4 regions of the Micromonospora sp. B11E3 genome follow, and region 2 is predicted to be linked to each of the others. Evidence: riboswitches for the same ligand, from Rfam matches in the RefSeq annotation. Region 2 holds a riboswitch; each other region holds the start of a gene.
What was found. A riboswitch is a leader RNA that binds a small molecule or an ion and turns the genes downstream of it on or off. The one in region 2 is predicted to bind cyclic di-AMP.
Positions count from the first base shown of each region.

Region 1 (3,928 bases), on a different contig from region 2:
GGTCGGAGACGTACATCGTGTTCGGCGTGCCGTCCGGGCGCAGCCCGCGGTCGTTCACCAGCGGCGAGTCGGCGCTCGGCCCGGTGTGCAGGATGACCGAGGACGATCCGCGCAGCGGGCAGGGCGCGATCGGCGGCGGCGGGCTCGGGACACCGGGCGGCTGCCGGTTGCACCCGGTGAACGCCGGCTGGTTGCTCGCGTAGTCGGGGTCGATGGTGACCAGCCCGGTCTGCGGGGTGGCGGTCGACTGGAACGGCGCCTTGAGCAGGTCGAAGTAGTGCGACCAGTTCCAGTACGGGCCCGGGTCCCAGTGCATCCCCCGCACCGTCGACGCCACCGTGCCGGGGACGTTGTCGTGGCCGAGGATGTGCTGCCGGTCCAGCGGGATCTGGAACCGCAGCGCGAGGTGCCGCACCAGCTTCGCGGAGGTGCGGTACATCGCCTCCGTGTACCAGGTGCCGTGGCCGGCGAAGCCCTCGTGCTCGAGGCCGATGGACTTGGCGTTGACGTACCAGTTGCCGGCGTGCCAGCCGACGTCCTTGGCCTTGATGTGCTGGGCGATGTAGCCGTCCACCGAGCGCAGCGTGTAGTGCCAGCCCAGGTAGTCCGCCCGCTTCACCAGGTTGACGCTCGGGGTGAAGTAGCCCTCGGTGTCGTGGATGATGATGTACTCGATCTTCTGCTGCTCCGGCCGGTTGGCCAGGTCGTGGTTGCCGTACTGGCCGGCGCCGGGGCCGGTCTTCGCGTACGGGGCCGGGATCCACTCGCAGGGCAGCCCGACCGGGCACTCCAGGCCGTCCGGCCGCTCCGCGCGCCGCAGCCCGAGGCGGTTCACCGCGGACTCGTCCGGGTCGACCGCGCGCGCGGTCAGCGTCACCTGGTGCCCGTCGTCGGTCGTCCGGCTCGCGCCGGCGTTGATCTGGCCGTACACCTCGTCGGCGAAGGCCGCCGCGGCGTCCTCGGTGTCCGCGCCGGCGTAGCGGGCCACCGCGCCGTACCAGGCCGCCGGGTCGCTGTCGGCGCCGACCGGGCCGGCCAGCTCCTTCTGGTACGACGCGAGCAGCGCCGCCCCGCCGCGGATGTTCGTGGCCGGGTCGGCGATGAGCGCCTCCTCGCTGGCACCGGTGAGCCCCGCGGCGGCCTCCAGGGTCCGCAGGCCGGGCAGCGCCGGGGCCGGCTCGGCCGGGCCGGACTCGGGAACCACCAGCGGCCGGGAGTCGTCGCCCCGAGGGTCCTCGCCCTCGTCGACATGGGCGCTGGCGGCCTCGGCCGAGGCGACCCGCTCGGCGTCGGTCAGGTGCATCGGGCCGAACCCGCCGCTCGTGCTCGGGCGGCCGGCGTGGGTGTCCCACCGGGACTCCAGGTAGGACACGCCGAGCAGGACGCTCTCCGGTACGCCGTACTCGGCCGCGGCGGCCGCGTACTGCTGCTGGCGATCGGTGGGTGCGTCGGCGGACCCGGTGCCGAGCGGCTCGGCCGCGACGGGCCCGGCGGCGAAGGGTAGGACCGCGGTGGCCGCTGCCACCACGGCGGCGAGCAGGACGCGTCTGCTCGCCGGTAGGTTGGATCGGGGCATCGAACCTCCCGAGTGAGGGTCTGGGTGAGGCCACCCTCCCGCCGCCGCCCCGCGGGGTCAATACCTTTCCGGTTCTCGATATCGAGTGAAGGAAAGCTACGGAGACCCCGGTCATACGGAGTGTCACAGCCCGTCGGGTTGCGAATCGGTAACAGCCGTCTCTACTCTGGTCAACCGTCGGCCGGTCACAGCGCCGCCTAAACCGGGCGGTGACGGCCCGACACCGCCGAGTCGCCTCCGGGCGAGCCGGGGACCCAGGTACGCCGGGGTGAATCCGCAGCCTCGCTGCGGTAGGGCGCTTTCCCTTCCCGCCCGAACCCGTCAGCTAACCCGGTAGGCGGTACGGAAGAAGGAGAACGGAGCCCGGTGGCACACCATGCCCCGCGGCGCCCGTCGCGCCGGTCGGCTCACGCCGACCGGATGCCGGCTGCGCCGCGTCCACGCTGGTCACGCTTCACCACCGCCCTGGCCGCCCTCGCCGGCGCCGCCGTCGTCCTGGCGGGCGTCGCGCCCCCGGCCCACGCCGAGCCGTCGGTCGCCGAGATCGAGCAGCAGATCGACCAGGACTGGAACAAGCTCGAACCGCTCATCGAGCGGCACAACGCCACCCGCCAGGACCTCGCCGCGAAGCGGAAGCAGGCCGACGCGCTCGCCCGGCAGATCGGGCCGTTGCAGCGTCAGGTGGACGAGGCGATGGCGAAGGTCAACGGCCTCGCCGTCGAGGCGTACAAGGGTGAGAATCTTTCGGCCGTGAACGCGCTGCTGGGCAGCCGCTCCGCGAGCCAGATGCTGGGGCAGCTGGAGCTGCTCGACCAGTTCGCCCACCGCCAGCAGCGCGACGTCCAGACGGTCGTCGACCTGCGCGACCGGCTGGCCGCGAAGAAGCAGCCGCTGGACGAGATGGTCGCCCAGCTCACCCGCACGGAGGCGCAGCTCGCGGCGAAGCGTAAGCAGATCAACGCCGAGATCGACCGGCTGCAGAAGCTCCGCATCAAGGTGTACGGCAGCGGTGGCGGCGGCGCGCTGCGGCCCGCCCCGTGCCCGGCGAGCTACCCGGGCGGCGGCGCCGGGATCGCGGTCAAGTTCGCCTGCGCCCAGATCGGCAAGCCGTACGTGTGGGGCGCCGCGGGCCCGAACGCGTTCGACTGCTCCGGCCTGATGATGGCCGCGTGGGCGAGGGCCGGCGTCTCGCTGCCGCACAACGCGGCCCGGCAGCGGGCCGTGACCGCCCGGGTGAGCCGCGCCGACCTGCGCCCCGGCGACCTCGTCTTCTACTACGCCGACCTGCACCACGTCGGCATGTACGTCGGTGGCGGCTGGGTCGTGCACGCCTCCCAGGCCGGCGTCCCGATCAAGATGAAGCGCGTCGACGACGGCCAGGTCAACAGCTACGGCCGCCCCGGCTGACGGGTACGGGGCCCCTGCGGGACGGGGGCCCCTGCTCGCCGCCGGGCGGTGTCAGCGGGTGGGCCAGGTGCGCCAGTTCCGCCAGGACCGGCTCGGGGTCGGGCCGCGCTGCCCCTGGTAGCGCGAGCCGTAGACGGCCGACCCGTACGGGTGCTCGGCCGGCGACGAGAGCCGGAAGATGCACAGCTGCCCGATCTTCATTCCCGGCCACAGGGTGATCGGCAGGTTCGCCACGTTGGACAGCTCCAGCGTGACGTGCCCGGAGAAGCCCGGGTCGATGAAGCCGGCGGTCGAGTGGGTCAGCAGCCCGAGCCGGCCGAGCGAGCTCTTGCCTTCGAGGCGGCCCGCGAGCTGATCGCCGAGCGAGATCACCTCCAGCGTCGAGGCGAGCACGAACTCGCCCGGATGCAGCACGAACGGCTCGCCGTCGGGCACCTCCACCGCCGACGTCAGGTCGTCCTGCTGGAGCGACGGGTCGATGTGCGTGTAGAGGTGGTTGTTGAAGACGCGGAAGAGCTTGTCGAGGCGCACGTCGATGCTCGACGGCTGCACCAGGGTCGGCTCGAACGGCTCCAGCGCGAGCGTGCCAGCGTTCAGCTCGCTGACGAGGTCGCGGTCGGAGAGCAGCATCGCAACACCATAGCGAGCCTGGTGACAGCCGCTGCGACCGGTTCGGGGGACCTGCGTGTCGTGGTCGCTGATCGTACATTTGTTCGATAGGATGCCGGCATGGCTTCCTGGTCCGAATTCGCCGCTGACGAGCCACGACTCGCCGACGGGATCCGCCTCCTCATGCAGCAGTACGGGCCGGGCTTCGGCTACCTGGCCACCGTCCGTGCCGACGGCGGGCCCCGGGTGCACCCGGTGTCCCCGGTGATCACCGACGAGGGGCTCTTCTGCTTCGTCATCGACTCCCCGAAGCGGCGCGACCTGGAGCGCGACGGC
Region 1 covers NZ_JBDPMC010000003.1:112,604-116,531, reverse strand. The annotation lists gene ABGB16_RS02805 (peptidoglycan recognition family protein) at 1-1,576, opposite strand, end outside; cyclic di-AMP (ydaO/yuaA leader) riboswitch at 1,791-1,930, shown strand; gene ABGB16_RS02800 (NlpC/P60 family protein) at 1,997-2,983, shown strand; gene dcd (dCTP deaminase) at 3,035-3,613, opposite strand; gene ABGB16_RS02790 (pyridoxamine 5'-phosphate oxidase family protein) at 3,713-3,928, shown strand, end outside.
Region 1: linked by a shared signal. The riboswitch ahead of ABGB16_RS02800 (NlpC/P60 family protein) and the one ahead of ABGB16_RS06110 (C39 family peptidase) in region 2 are both predicted to bind cyclic di-AMP.

Region 2 (3,928 bases):
AGCTGCGGCTACGGCATCGGCATCACCGGCGACGACGGCGCGTACTACCTCTACTGCCACCTGTCGTCTCGCTCGGTCGCCTCCGGCTCCCGGGTCAGCGCCGGCCAGGTCATCGGCTACACCGGGGCCACCGGCAACGTGACCGGCCCGCACCTGCACCTGGAGGTCCGCGTCAATGGCGCCAACCGCTGCCTTCAGAACATGCTCCTGGCCATCTACGACGGCACCGCCGTCCCCGCGCCGTCGTCCCTGCCGTCCACCGGCTGCTACTGCTGACGGCCGCACGTGGCGTCGCCGCTCTCCACGCCGGGAGCGGCGGCGTCACGCCCCGGCGACCACGCCCGCCGACGCGTGGTCAGCCGCGCGGGCGCCGCGTACGGGGCGAGGTCAGCCCCGCGCGGGCGCCGCGTACGGGGCGGAATCAGCCCCGCGTTGGCGCCGCGTACGGGGCGGAATCAGCCCCGCGTTGGCGCCGCGTACGGGGCGAGGAGGGCCAGGACCGCGGCCGGGTCCTCGACGTGGGCGTTGTGGCCCAGGGCGGGAAGGGTGACGACCGGGCGGCCGAACTCCCCGAGCTGAGCGTCGCTGACCATCGGGTCGTGCTCGCCCCGGGCCAGGACGACGGGGGCGTCGGTGTCGGCCAGCAGGGCCGGCAGGTCGGGCGCGCCGACCGCGAACGCCGCCGGGTCCATCGCCAGCCGCCACCGGCCGTCCTCGCGGCGCAGCCCGGCGTCCACCGCCGGATCCTCCGGGGCGAGCAGCCCGGTCAGGCCGGAAACCCGCAGGTAGCGGCGGGCCGCCTCGTCCCGGTCGGCGAACCAGGTGACCGGGCGGGCGGCCAGCTCGCGGGCCCGGTCCAGCTCGGCGGCGGACCACACGGCCTTGACGCCGAGCGCCACGACGGCGTCGACCGGCAGCCGCCGGCCGCGCGCGGCGAGGGCCAGGGCGACCACCCCGCCCAGCGAATGCCCGAGCAGCACCAGCCGGTCCCCCGGCCGCAGCGTCTCGGCCACCCGGTCGGCGAACCCGGCGAACGAGTAGCCGGGCAGCGCCGGGGAGCAGCCGTGCCCGGCCAGGTCGGGCGCCAGCCAGCGGCCCGGCCACCGGTGCTCCAGCAGCGGCGCGCAGCGCAGCCACACCTCACCGGTGGCGCCCATGCCGTGCAGCAGCACCACCACGCGTCGGGTTCCGGTGTCGTCGGTCATGGGGCGCAGTGTCCCACCGTCACCGGCGCCGGGCGAGAGCACGGACCGGCAGACGACACCGGGCGCCGGCTCGGGGAAGCCGGCGCCCGGTGTGCGGGGAGGAGGGGTCAGGCCGAGTAGCCGCGGGTGGCGGCCCAGTTCGCCAGCGCGATCGTGCTGATCCAGTACGACGGCACGGCCGGGTTCGCCGAGTCGGCGATCCGCACCGTGCGGCCCTGGTCCTCGTACCCGACGACGGCGATGTAGTGGCCGCCGGGGAACGAGTGCCAGCCCCCGTCGACGTCGGTGGCGGAGCCGGCGATGTTCACCACGACGCCCCGCCCGGCCGAGATCGCCCTGACCACGTCGGCCTGGAGCTGGTCCATCTGCGCCGGGGTGGCGGCGTTGCCCGGGATCATCCGGGTCTTGTAGGGGCTGCCCTTGACCATCTGGTTGAGCACCCGGGTGGTGTCCTCGGCCGAGTTGGTGCCCATCTCGGTGGTGCCGAGCTTGACGCCCAGGGTGTCCTGGTCGCTGGCGATCCCGGTGGCCGACAGCGCGTTGCGCACGGCGGCGGGGCCGCAGTTGTAGTAGGTCGTCTGCGCCTGGTAGTCGTAGTCCAGGGCCTTCGACGACGGCGGCTTGGGGGCGGCCGGCTTCGACTCGGACCGCGTGGGGGCGGCCGTGGCCGTCAGGTCCGGGTTCGGCGCGGTCGAGGTGGCGCTCGGCGCGTCGGTCACGGCCCGGGCCTGGCCCCGGGTCGCCGCGCCGTCGAGGCGGGGGGCGATCTCGGCGACGGCCGTCGTGGCCTGCCGGGGGGCGGGGGCGTCGTCGCCGTTCGCGAGCAGCGCCCCGGTGCCGGAGGCGAGCAGGAGCGCCGCGGCCGAGCCGGCGACGATCCGGTACGGCCGCCGGGCGGCGAGACGCCGCAGCTGCTGCTTCAGGTTGTCGTTCACGCGTTCCTCCACGGGACGAACAACCAAGAGGTGTGCTGGTGCTGCACGAGGATGGAACTCCTTCCGACACCGCCTACCGGGTTAGCTGACGGATTCGGGCGGGAAGATCGCCCTACCGCGGGCCGCGGCCCGCGGATTCACCCCACACGTGCACTGGGTCCCCGGTTCGTGCTGGTCACGATTGAGCGGGTCGGCGCGGCGTCGCCTCTTGCGATCGGTTACCGCACCGGACGGGCCGACACTACTGGCCGGTCGCCGGCCTGCCAACCGGGCGTCACCTGCTTAAACCTTCGACGGCCGATTTTTTTGCGGCACATCCGGGAACTGACGTGACTCAATGGGATAGGCGACCATTCCGGCGCCGCCGGTCGACAATCGGACAATCGGTCGTGATCGTCGGGGAATTGCGGTCGCCACACACACCGAATGGTTGCCGACGCCCGTTTCCGAGGCGACGTGACCGGGCTCACCCGGCAAAGTTCGGCCCGTCGGCCCAGCATGTGGGCAGGCCGGGGCCAGTCAGGCCGGGCCGGGGCCAGTCAGCCCGGGCCGGGGTCAGTCAGCCCGGGCCGGACGCCACCGGGCCACCCACGCGGGGCCGGGGTCAGCCGGCCCGGGCCGGACGCCACCGGGCCACCCACGCGGGGCCGGGGCCAGTCAGCCCGGGCCGGACGCCACCGGGCCACCCACGCGAGGCCGGGGTCAGCCGGCCCGGGCCGGACGCCACCGGGCCACCCACGCGGGCCGCCGGGACGAGGCCGCCGCGGGGGCGACGGGCGCCGGGGCGGGACGGGCCCGCTCAGCCGCGGCGGACGCCTCGGCCACCAGGATCCGGGCGGCCTCGGCGGCCAGTTCGGCGTCGCGCCAGGCGGCCCGCTCCCGCTCCGCCGCCGCCACGTACCCGGCCCGCCTGCCGTCGCGTACCGCACGGGCCAGCACGACCTCCTGCTCCACCGGGTGCCGCCGGGGGTCCCAGCCGCCGCGTCGGGCGAAGACGTCGCAGAGCTGCCCCATCGACAGCTCGCCGCGCAGGTGGGCGGCCGTGGCGGCGTGGTGCAGCCAGCGCTCGCGGGCCGCGTACTCGGTGGGGGTGCGGGGGGTGCGGGGCGTCGGCAGGGCACCCGCGCCGCCGAACCGGCGGGCGGCCGTCTCCGCCGCGTCGTACGCCCGCCAGGCCCGCTCGGCGGACTCCTGCGCGGCGAGCCACGCGTCGCGGCGGCGGCGGGCGGTCCGCGCGGCGCCGGCCGCCGCCACGGCCACCTCCTCGGCGTACCGGCGCAGGTCGGCCAACTCCTCGGCGGCGGCCTCGACGGCGGACGGAGCGGGATCGCCCGCCGGCTGGTCCCGCTGCGGGCGGGTCACCAGGACGGTGAGCACGGTCAGCGCCAGCACGAGCAGGACCGACCAGATGACGGCGGCCTGCGGCACCTCGATCAGGAACTGGTAGAGAACGGTGTCCAACGTCGGCACCTCACGGGGTGGATGCGGAAGCGGAGCCCGCACCGGCCGACCGGGCGGCGCGGGAGCGCCACCGGAGTCGGGCCGGCGGGAACGCGAGGGGTCCTGGAGCGCGGTGGAAGCGGGCTCGGCCCGCGGGGCGTCAGGGCCGCGGGGGCGCGCGGGGGCCGGAAGCGGCGGGGGCGGGCCCGAGCGGCGCCCGGCCCGGCCCGGCCGCCCGGGCCACGGGGTGCCCGGTGGAAAGCGGCGGCGCGGCCGCCCCGGCCGGGAGAGCGTTGCCGGTGTACGCGACGACGGTGCCGCTGCTCGCGGCGGCGGTGCCACTGCTCG
Region 2 covers NZ_JBDPMC010000007.1:85,888-89,815, forward strand. The annotation lists gene ABGB16_RS06100 (M23 family metallopeptidase) at 1-276, shown strand, start outside; gene ABGB16_RS06105 (alpha/beta fold hydrolase) at 456-1,205, opposite strand; gene ABGB16_RS06110 (C39 family peptidase) at 1,313-2,152, opposite strand; cyclic di-AMP (ydaO/yuaA leader) riboswitch at 2,196-2,338, opposite strand; gene ABGB16_RS06115 (hypothetical protein) at 2,843-3,610, opposite strand; gene ABGB16_RS06120 (hypothetical protein) at 3,741-3,928, opposite strand, start outside.

Region 3 (3,928 bases), on a different contig from region 2:
CGGACCTCGCGCTGCCCAGCGCGGTCCGGACCACCGGCGTCGAGCCGGTCCAGCTCACCGTCCCGCCGGCCGAGCTGCGGCCGGCCGTCGGCGCGGCGGTCGCCGAGCTGCTGGGCGAGGTGGAGGGGACGGTCGGGGTGATCACGCCGGTCCCGCGCCGGGACGAGGTCGCCGGCTGGCTCGCCGGCCAGGCCGGCCCGCGCCTGCAGGTGGTGACCAGCCTCCAGGCCAAGGGCATGGAGTACGACGGGGTCGTGCTGGTCGCCCCGAGGGAGATCCGGGCCGACCCGGGCTCCGGCGTCCGGACCCTGTACGTGGCCCTGTCCCGGGCCACCCAGCGCCTCACCACGGTCGACCCGACCGACTGACCGGGTACCCGGACGGGGTCACCGGTCGGAGTGCCGACGATTACTTGCACACATAGCGATGTGAGCATAGATTGGGCCGGCAGCGGGACAGGGACGGAGGGTGTGGGCGTGGGCGCAGGTCATGACCACCACCACGGCGTCACGTACGCCGCCGAGCGCCACCGGGGCCGGCTGTGGGCGGCGTTCGGGCTGCTCGGCGCGCTGATGCTGGTCGAGGCGGCCACCGCGTACGCCACCGGCTCGCTGGCGCTGCTCTCCGACGCCGGGCACATGTTCACCGACGTGCTCGGCATCGGCATGGCGCTCGCCGCGATCACCGCCACCCGCCGCGCCACCGCCGACCCCCAGCGCACCTTCGGGCTGTACCGGCTGGAGGTGCTCGCCGCGCTCGGCAACGCGCTGCTGCTCAGCGGCGTCGCCGTGTACGTCCTCGTCGAGGCGGTGCGCCGGTTCGGCAACCCGCCGGAGGTGACGACCGGCCCGATGCTCGCGGTGGCGGTGCTGGGCCTGCTCGCCAACCTGGTCGCGTTCGCCCTGCTGCGCGGCGCGGCAGAGGAGAGCATCAACCTGCGCGGGGCGTACCTGGAGGTGGTGGGCGACCTGCTCGGCTCGGTCGGGGTGATCGTCGCCGCGGCCCTGATCTGGGCGACCGACTGGTGGTGGGCGGACCCCCTCGTCGCGGTCGCGATCGGCGTCTTCATCCTGCCCCGCACCTGGCGGCTGGGCCGGGCCGCCGTCCGGATCCTGGTGCAGGCCGCCCCCGAGCACCTGCAGGTCACCGCCGTGCACGACCGACTGGCGGCGGTGCCCGGCGTGGTCGAGGTGCACGACCTGCACGTCTGGACGCTGACCTCCGGGATGGAGGTCGCCTCGGCGCACCTGACCATGGCCCCGGGCGCCGAGGTGGGCGCCGTGCTGACCGCCGCCCGCACGGCTCTGCACGAGGACTTCCACATCGAGCACGCCACGCTGCAGGTCGAGCCGGGAACATCGCCGGGAAACTGCGGTCCGACCGCCTGGTGATACCCAGCGCCGTCGATTCGGTGGACTATTGTGCCAACATGCCGGATTTGATGGGTTTGATCCAAGTACCGTGCGTCACGGGCGCAGCGCCCACCCCACCAGCACCGGTAGGCTCGGTCCCGGCCTCCGCTCCGGTGGCGCCCACCGGCGCCCGCGGCGGCCGTCGCCTAATCGCCCGCGAGGGCGAGCCGGGGAACCACGTTTCGTGGGGTGCATCCGCGTGAGCGGTAGGGATCTTCCGTCCCGAACCCGTCAGCTAACCCGGTCGGCGGCTGACGGAAGGACACGCGTATGCCAGTAGTGGCACCTGTACGAAGGACGGCCGCCCGGGTGGCGGCCCTGCTCGCGCTGGCGCTCGCCGGCGCCCTCGCGGTCGCCCCCGCCGGCCCGGCACAGGGGGCCCCGGCCGCCGCCCTGCTCGCCGCCGCGCCCGGCCAGGACGACGAGGGCGGCACCCCGGCGTTGCGCGCCGCGCTGGAGGCGGCCAGCAAGGGCTACCTCGACGCCAAGGCCGCCCTGAACCGCTCGGTGCAGCGGCAGCGGCAGCTCGGCGCCCAGCTCAAGACGATCGAGGCGGAGTTGACCGTGCGCGACGCCAGGGTCGGCGAGATCGCCGGCGTGGCGTACAAGACTGGCCGGCTCCGGGCGGCGTCGGCGCTGCTGAACAGCGCCTCGCCCGAGGGGTTCATGGACCGGGCGGCGGCGCTCGACCAGGTCGCCAGCAACGAGGACCGCATCCTGCGCGACCTGCTGGAGACCCGGGACCAGGCGAACCGGACGAAGCAGGCGCTCGACGGCGAGATCCGCGAGCAGCGCCGGCAGGTGACGGTGATGGGCAAGCGCAAGGAGCAGGCCGAGCGCGCGCTGGCCGTGGCCAACGAGCGGGCCAGCGGCGGGTCGAGCCCCGGCGGCACCTCCGGCGCCACCGCCACCCCCGCCAAGCGCAACCCCGACGGCTCCTGGCCGGCCGAGTCGTGCAGCGTCAACGACCCCACCCCGGCCAACGGCTGCATCACCCCGCGCACGCTGCACGCCCTCAACCAGGCCAAGGCCGCCGGCTTCACCCGGTACGTCTCCTGCTACCGCCCGGGCGGCTCCGGCGAGCATCCCAAGGGGCGGGCCTGCGACTTCGCCGCCCAGAAGGACGGCTTCGGCGGCGTGGCCACCGGCGGCGACCGCACGTACGGCAACAACCTGGCGGCGTACTTCGTCCGCAACGCGGACAACCTGGCCGTGCTGTACGTGATCTGGTTCAAGCAGATCTGGCTGCCCAGCAGCGGCTGGAAGGCGTACAGCGGCGGCAACGGGGACCCGTCGAGCGACCACACCAACCACGTGCACCTGTCGGTGTACTGATCCCGCGTCCCCCGGTGGCCCGTCGCGCGGCGGGCCACCGGGGCGCTACGCCCCCGGGCGTACGCGGGATGTCGCCGGTGGGCCCACGACCCGGGCGGCCGGCGCGGCGAGCATCGGGACATGACCCGACTCCCGCCCCGCGCCCGCAAGGCCCTGCTCACTCTGCACCTGGTCACCGCGCTCGGCTGGCTCGGCGCGGACCTCGTCCTGCTCACCCTCGGGGTGGCCGGCCTGCGCGGCGCGGACCCGGCCGCCGTCTACCCCGCCGCCGCGCTGGTCGGCACCTGGCTGTTCGCGCCGCTGAGCGTGGCGGTCTGGCTGGTCGGGGTGGCCAGCTCGCTGCTCACCCCGTGGGGGCTGCTGCGGTACCGCTGGGTGCTGGTCAAGCTACTGCTCACCACGGTGATGACCGGGCTGGTGCTGTTCCTGCTCACCCCGAAGCTGCGGCTGCTCGGCGAGCTGGCCGGGGCGGCCTCCGCGCACGACCGCGTCGACCTGGTGGTGGCCCCGAGCGTGTCGTCCGCCCTCCTGGTGGTGGCCACGGTGCTGTCCACGTACAAGCCGTGGGGGCGGCTGCGGAGGTCGGGCGGCCGTTAGCCGGAGGGCTCAGGCCCGCGAGGCGGAACCGTCCGGCGGACGGCCCAGCACCTCGGCGAGCCGGCGGGCCAGGCCGAGGTGCGCCGAGCGGGCCTGCCGGAAGGCGTACCCGAACAGCGGGGCGGGGGCGACAAGCGTGATCTCGACGTCGATCCGGACCACGCCGTCCGGCTCGTCGCGCAGCCGGGTGTGGTTGCGCACCGACGTGGCCGGCCACTGCCGGGCCACCGCGACGACCTCGTCCTCGGTGACCACCAGGACGTCCGCCTGGTACGTCGTCGTGAAGCGCAGCGGACCGGCGGCGAGCCGGTCGGTGATCGCGTAGCTGGCCCGGGCGCCCGGCCGGGGCGGCAGCTGGCGCACCCGCTCGATCAGCGGATGCAGCTCGCCCTGCCGGGACAGGTCGCCCAGCAGCGCCACCGCCTCGGCGCGCGGGCAGCGCGCCTGGACGGAGTACTGGAAGCTGTCGCGCCGCAACACGCCCACGATCATCCCCCACCGGAGCCGGCGAGAAAAGGAACCCGGCGGGCGGTCAGGCGCCGGGCAGGACCTCCGGGGTGGCGTTGCCGGCGTAGTACGGCTCC
Region 3 covers NZ_JBDPMC010000047.1:33,717-37,644, reverse strand. The annotation lists gene ABGB16_RS21955 (AAA family ATPase) at 1-368, shown strand, start outside; gene ABGB16_RS21950 (cation diffusion facilitator family transporter) at 477-1,391, shown strand; cyclic di-AMP (ydaO/yuaA leader) riboswitch at 1,546-1,678, shown strand; gene ABGB16_RS21945 (hypothetical protein) at 1,683-2,747, shown strand; gene ABGB16_RS21940 (hypothetical protein) at 2,868-3,344, shown strand; gene ABGB16_RS21935 (SRPBCC family protein) at 3,354-3,824, opposite strand; gene ABGB16_RS21930 (STAS domain-containing protein) at 3,877-3,928, opposite strand, start outside.
Region 3: linked by a shared signal. The riboswitch ahead of ABGB16_RS21945 (hypothetical protein) and the one ahead of ABGB16_RS06110 (C39 family peptidase) in region 2 are both predicted to bind cyclic di-AMP.

Region 4 (3,928 bases), on a different contig from region 2:
CGGGGCCTGGGCGACCTCTTCGTGGTCCGCACGGCCGGGCACACCGTCGGCCCAGAGGTGCTGGGCAGCGTCGAGTACGCGGTGACGGTGCTGGGCACCCCCCTGGTGGTGGTGCTCGGGCACGACTCCTGCGGGGCCGTGCAGGCGGCCAGGGCGGCGGCCAGCACCGGCGTCGCGCCGGCCGGTCACCTACGGGCGGTGGTGGACCCCGTGCTGCCCAGCCTCGGCCTGGCCGCCGAGCGGGGAGTCGAGGACCTCGACGAGATCGTCGACATCCACATCGCGCACACCGTCGAGGCGATCCTGGCCAACTCGTCCGTGTTGGCCGCCGAGGTGGCCGGCGGACGGTGCGCGGTGGTCGGCCTGTCGTACCGGCTCAGCGCGGGCGAGACGCGGGCGGTGGCCGCGGTGCCGGCCGGCCTGACCGAGCCGCCGGCCGCCGCCTGACCCGCCCGGCCGCCGCCTGCCGCACCCGGCCGCTGTCTGCTCTGCCCGGCCGCCGCCTGGTCTGCCCGGCCGCGCTGGAGGCCGCCGGCCTCCCCCGCGGCCGCGTCGCCGGCACCCGAACGCGAACGAGGGCCGCCCCGCCCGGGACGGCCCTCGTGCGCGGGTCGGCGTCAGAGCAGCGACATGTGCACGTGGTCGGTGTGGTTGGACGGGCCGCTGTAGGACTTCCAGCCGGTGGCCGGGAACCAGATCTGCCGGTTCCAGATGACGTAGTAGATGCCCAGCCGATCGGCGTTGCGGATGAGGAACGCGGCGAGGTTGTTGCCGTACATCCGGGTGTCGTTGTTGTGCCACGGGCTGAAGCCGCTGTTCTGCAGCGACCAGTCGCAGGCGCGGCCCTTCGGGTGCTCCCACGGCCCGCCGGGGCGGTAGCAGCCCACGAAGCGGTTGAAACCGGCCCGCTTGACCTCCTTGTACGCGTGCAGGGTGCGGGGGGTGATGCAGCCGGAGGTCGTCGGGTCGTTCTCGCTGCACGACTCCGGGCGCCAGCCGCCGTCCGCGGTCCGGCCCGGCGCGATCCGGGCCACCGGGGACGTGGCGGAGACCAGGCCGCCGGTGAAGCCCCGGCCGCCGACCAGCGCGAGGGCCTTCTCCGCGTCGTGCTTCTTCTTGGCCATGATCGCCGTTTGCTTCTGCTGCTCGCGCACCTCGGCGTCGAGCGCCAGCTTGGCCTGCTCGGCGCGGGTCTTGGCCTCGTTGACCCGGGCCAGCTTCTGCGCGTTGATCATGTTCAGCTCGTCGAGGGCGGACGCGCGCTGCACGAACGAGTCCGGGTTCCCGCTCTCCAGCAGCGCCGCCATGGCGCCGATCCGCCCCGTCCGGTACGACTGGGCGGCCAACTCGCTGACCTGCGGGGCGAGGGCGTCCAGCTCGAACTGGGCCCGCTGCACCTCGAGGGCGAGCTGCTGCTGGCGCTGCTTGGACTTCGTCAGCTTCGCCTTGGCCTGGCTGTACTCGCGGTTGGCGGCCTCGATGACGTCGGTGATCAGCTGGGGCTCGTCGTCCTCCTCGTGCCCGGACGGGGTGGGGCCGGAGGGCTCGGCCATCGCCGGGGCGGCCGGTCCGGCGAGGATCGCCAGGGCCGCGAACACGGCCACCACGGGCGTCAACCAGCGGCGTAGGGGTGCCGTCACAGTGTTCCCTTCCCTCGTCCGCCGACCGGGTTAGCTGACGGGTTCGGGGCGGAAGTGGCCCCTACCGCGGTCGCGGATTCACCCCGGTTACCTGGTTCCCCGGCTCGCCTCGCGGCGATTGGGCGGTGGCCCCGCAGGCGCCGCTGCGCGCCTTCGGCGGTGACCGGCAGCGAGGTTACCTGAGAGCACTCCTGCGGATCTACGCCCAGAAGCCCGCCAAATGCGTCATTTCGTAATTGCTTTCGGTAATGGGTGACGCGTTTCGCAGGTCGCACAGTGGGGACGGTCACGCTGAGCAGTCTCACCATGCGATGTCCGTGCTCCCTTCTCGGTCTCCGGGCCGGGACGGCGGGTGGATCGGCCCGGCCCGGAAGCCGTCGTGGGCGCCTCCTCCGCTCAACGCCTCCAGCGCGATTTCCCGCTGACTGGGACGGTGGCCGGTGGTGGGCGTGCGCGGGGTGGGCACGTCGGCGGGGGAATCGCCGTCGGCGGCGGGCCGGCCCGGGCCGGTGCGGCCGGCCGCGGTGACCACGGCGGCCAGGCCGGTCGTCAGCGGTACGGCGGCGATCAGGCCCAGCGTGGCGACCGCGCTGCGGACGATCTCCTGCGCCAGGAACTCGCTCGTCAGGAGCTCGGACACCGGGCGGGAGTCGGCGGTGAGCAGGAGCAGCAGCGGCAGGGACGCACCGGCGTACGCCAGCACGATGGTGTTCACGGTGGAGGCGATGTGCGCCCGCCCGACCCGGGTGGCCGCCCGGTAGAGCTGCAACCTGGACAGCCCTGGGTTGGCGTGCGCCAGTTCGGTCACCGTGGCCGCCTGGGTCACCGTGACGTCGTCGAGCACCCCGAGCGAGCCGATGATGATGCCGGCGAGCAGCAGGCCGTGCAGGTCCACGTCGGCCTGGAACATCGACAGCGTGGTGGCGTCCTCGGTGCCGTACCCGGTGAGGTGGGTGGCGGCGGTCGCCAGGGCGCCGAGGACGCCGGTGAGCACCAGGCTGCCCAGGGTGCCGAGGACGGCCACCGACGTCTGCGCGGTGATCCCGTGGGTGAGGTAGAGCACCACAAACATGATCAACGCGGAGCCGACGATCGCGATCGGCAGCGGCGACCCGCCGCCGCCGATCCCGGGCAGCACGAACGTCAGCAGGATGGCGAAGCTGGCGGCGAGGCCGGCCAGCGCGGCCAGCCCCCGCCAGCGGCCGAACGCGACGATCGCCAGCGCGAACACCAGCGCGAGCCAGAGCAGCGGCTTGCCGCGCTGGTGCTCGGCGATGTTGTAGCTGGTCGCCGCCGGGTCCGCCGGGTCGGTCAGCCGGACCAGGACGATCCGGTCGTCGACGGCGACCGTGGGGGCGCCCGGGCCGGTCGGGATGGGCGTCTCGACCTGTTGCCCGGTGTCCGGCCCCTGCTCGACCCGTACGGTGACCGTGCCGCACGGGCCCGCCGCGGCGGCGGGCCCGCCCTCCGGCGCGTCCGGCTGCGGCGGGCAGGGCTCCGTCACCACCCGGGTCACCGTGCCGTGGTACCGGGGGACGGCCGCCGCGTCGTCGGCCTGCGGACCGCCGCCGCGCGGCCAGAGAAGGATCGCGGCGACCACCGTGAGGGCGAAGAGCGGCAGCACGGTCGCGACGAGGATCCGCCGCACCCCGGGCGGGGTGGGCGGAGCAGCTCGGCTGTGGTCGGCGCCCATCGACGATCTCCAAACGGTGTCAGGCTGGGACGCGGGCCGGCGGCCCGGACGGCGCGGGCGGACGGAGCGGATTCCGGATGACCATCGCCCCGGAATCGTAGCCAGGCCCACCTGCGGGCGCAGAGTGCGCGCCGGATTCCGCCGGTGGTTCGGCGAACGGCGGGCCGTGCGGGGCGGCATGTTGGAGACATGGGTCACGACGCGCACGCGGGGCACGGGAGCCGGGACGCGCCGGGTCGCACCGGCGGCCCCGGGCCACAGGAGGGAGACGCCGGGCACGACAGGCACGCGGGGCACGACCCGGAGATGTTCCGTCGCCGGTTCTGGCTGTGCCTGGCGCTGACCCTGCCGATCGTGGCCACCAGCCACGTGGCGACGGACTGGCTCGGCCGCTTCCCGGAGTTTCCCGGCCGGTCCCTGGTCGGCCCGGTGCTCGGCTCGGTGGTCTTCTGGTGGGGCGGCTGGCCGTTCCTGGTCGGCGCGCTCCGCGAGCTGCGCGACCGGGCGCCGGGGATGATGCTGCTCATCGGGATGGCGATCAGCGTGGCGTACGCGGCATCGCTGGCGACCAGCGTCGGCGCGTTCCGGCTCGACT
Region 4 covers NZ_JBDPMC010000009.1:81,743-85,670, forward strand. The annotation lists gene ABGB16_RS07485 (carbonic anhydrase) at 1-447, shown strand, start outside; gene ABGB16_RS07490 (hypothetical protein) at 618-1,640, opposite strand; cyclic di-AMP (ydaO/yuaA leader) riboswitch at 1,645-1,775, opposite strand; gene ABGB16_RS07495 (YibE/F family protein) at 1,942-3,333, opposite strand; gene ABGB16_RS07500 (copper-translocating P-type ATPase) at 3,640-3,928, shown strand, end outside.
Region 4: linked by a shared signal. The riboswitch ahead of ABGB16_RS07490 (hypothetical protein) and the one ahead of ABGB16_RS06110 (C39 family peptidase) in region 2 are both predicted to bind cyclic di-AMP.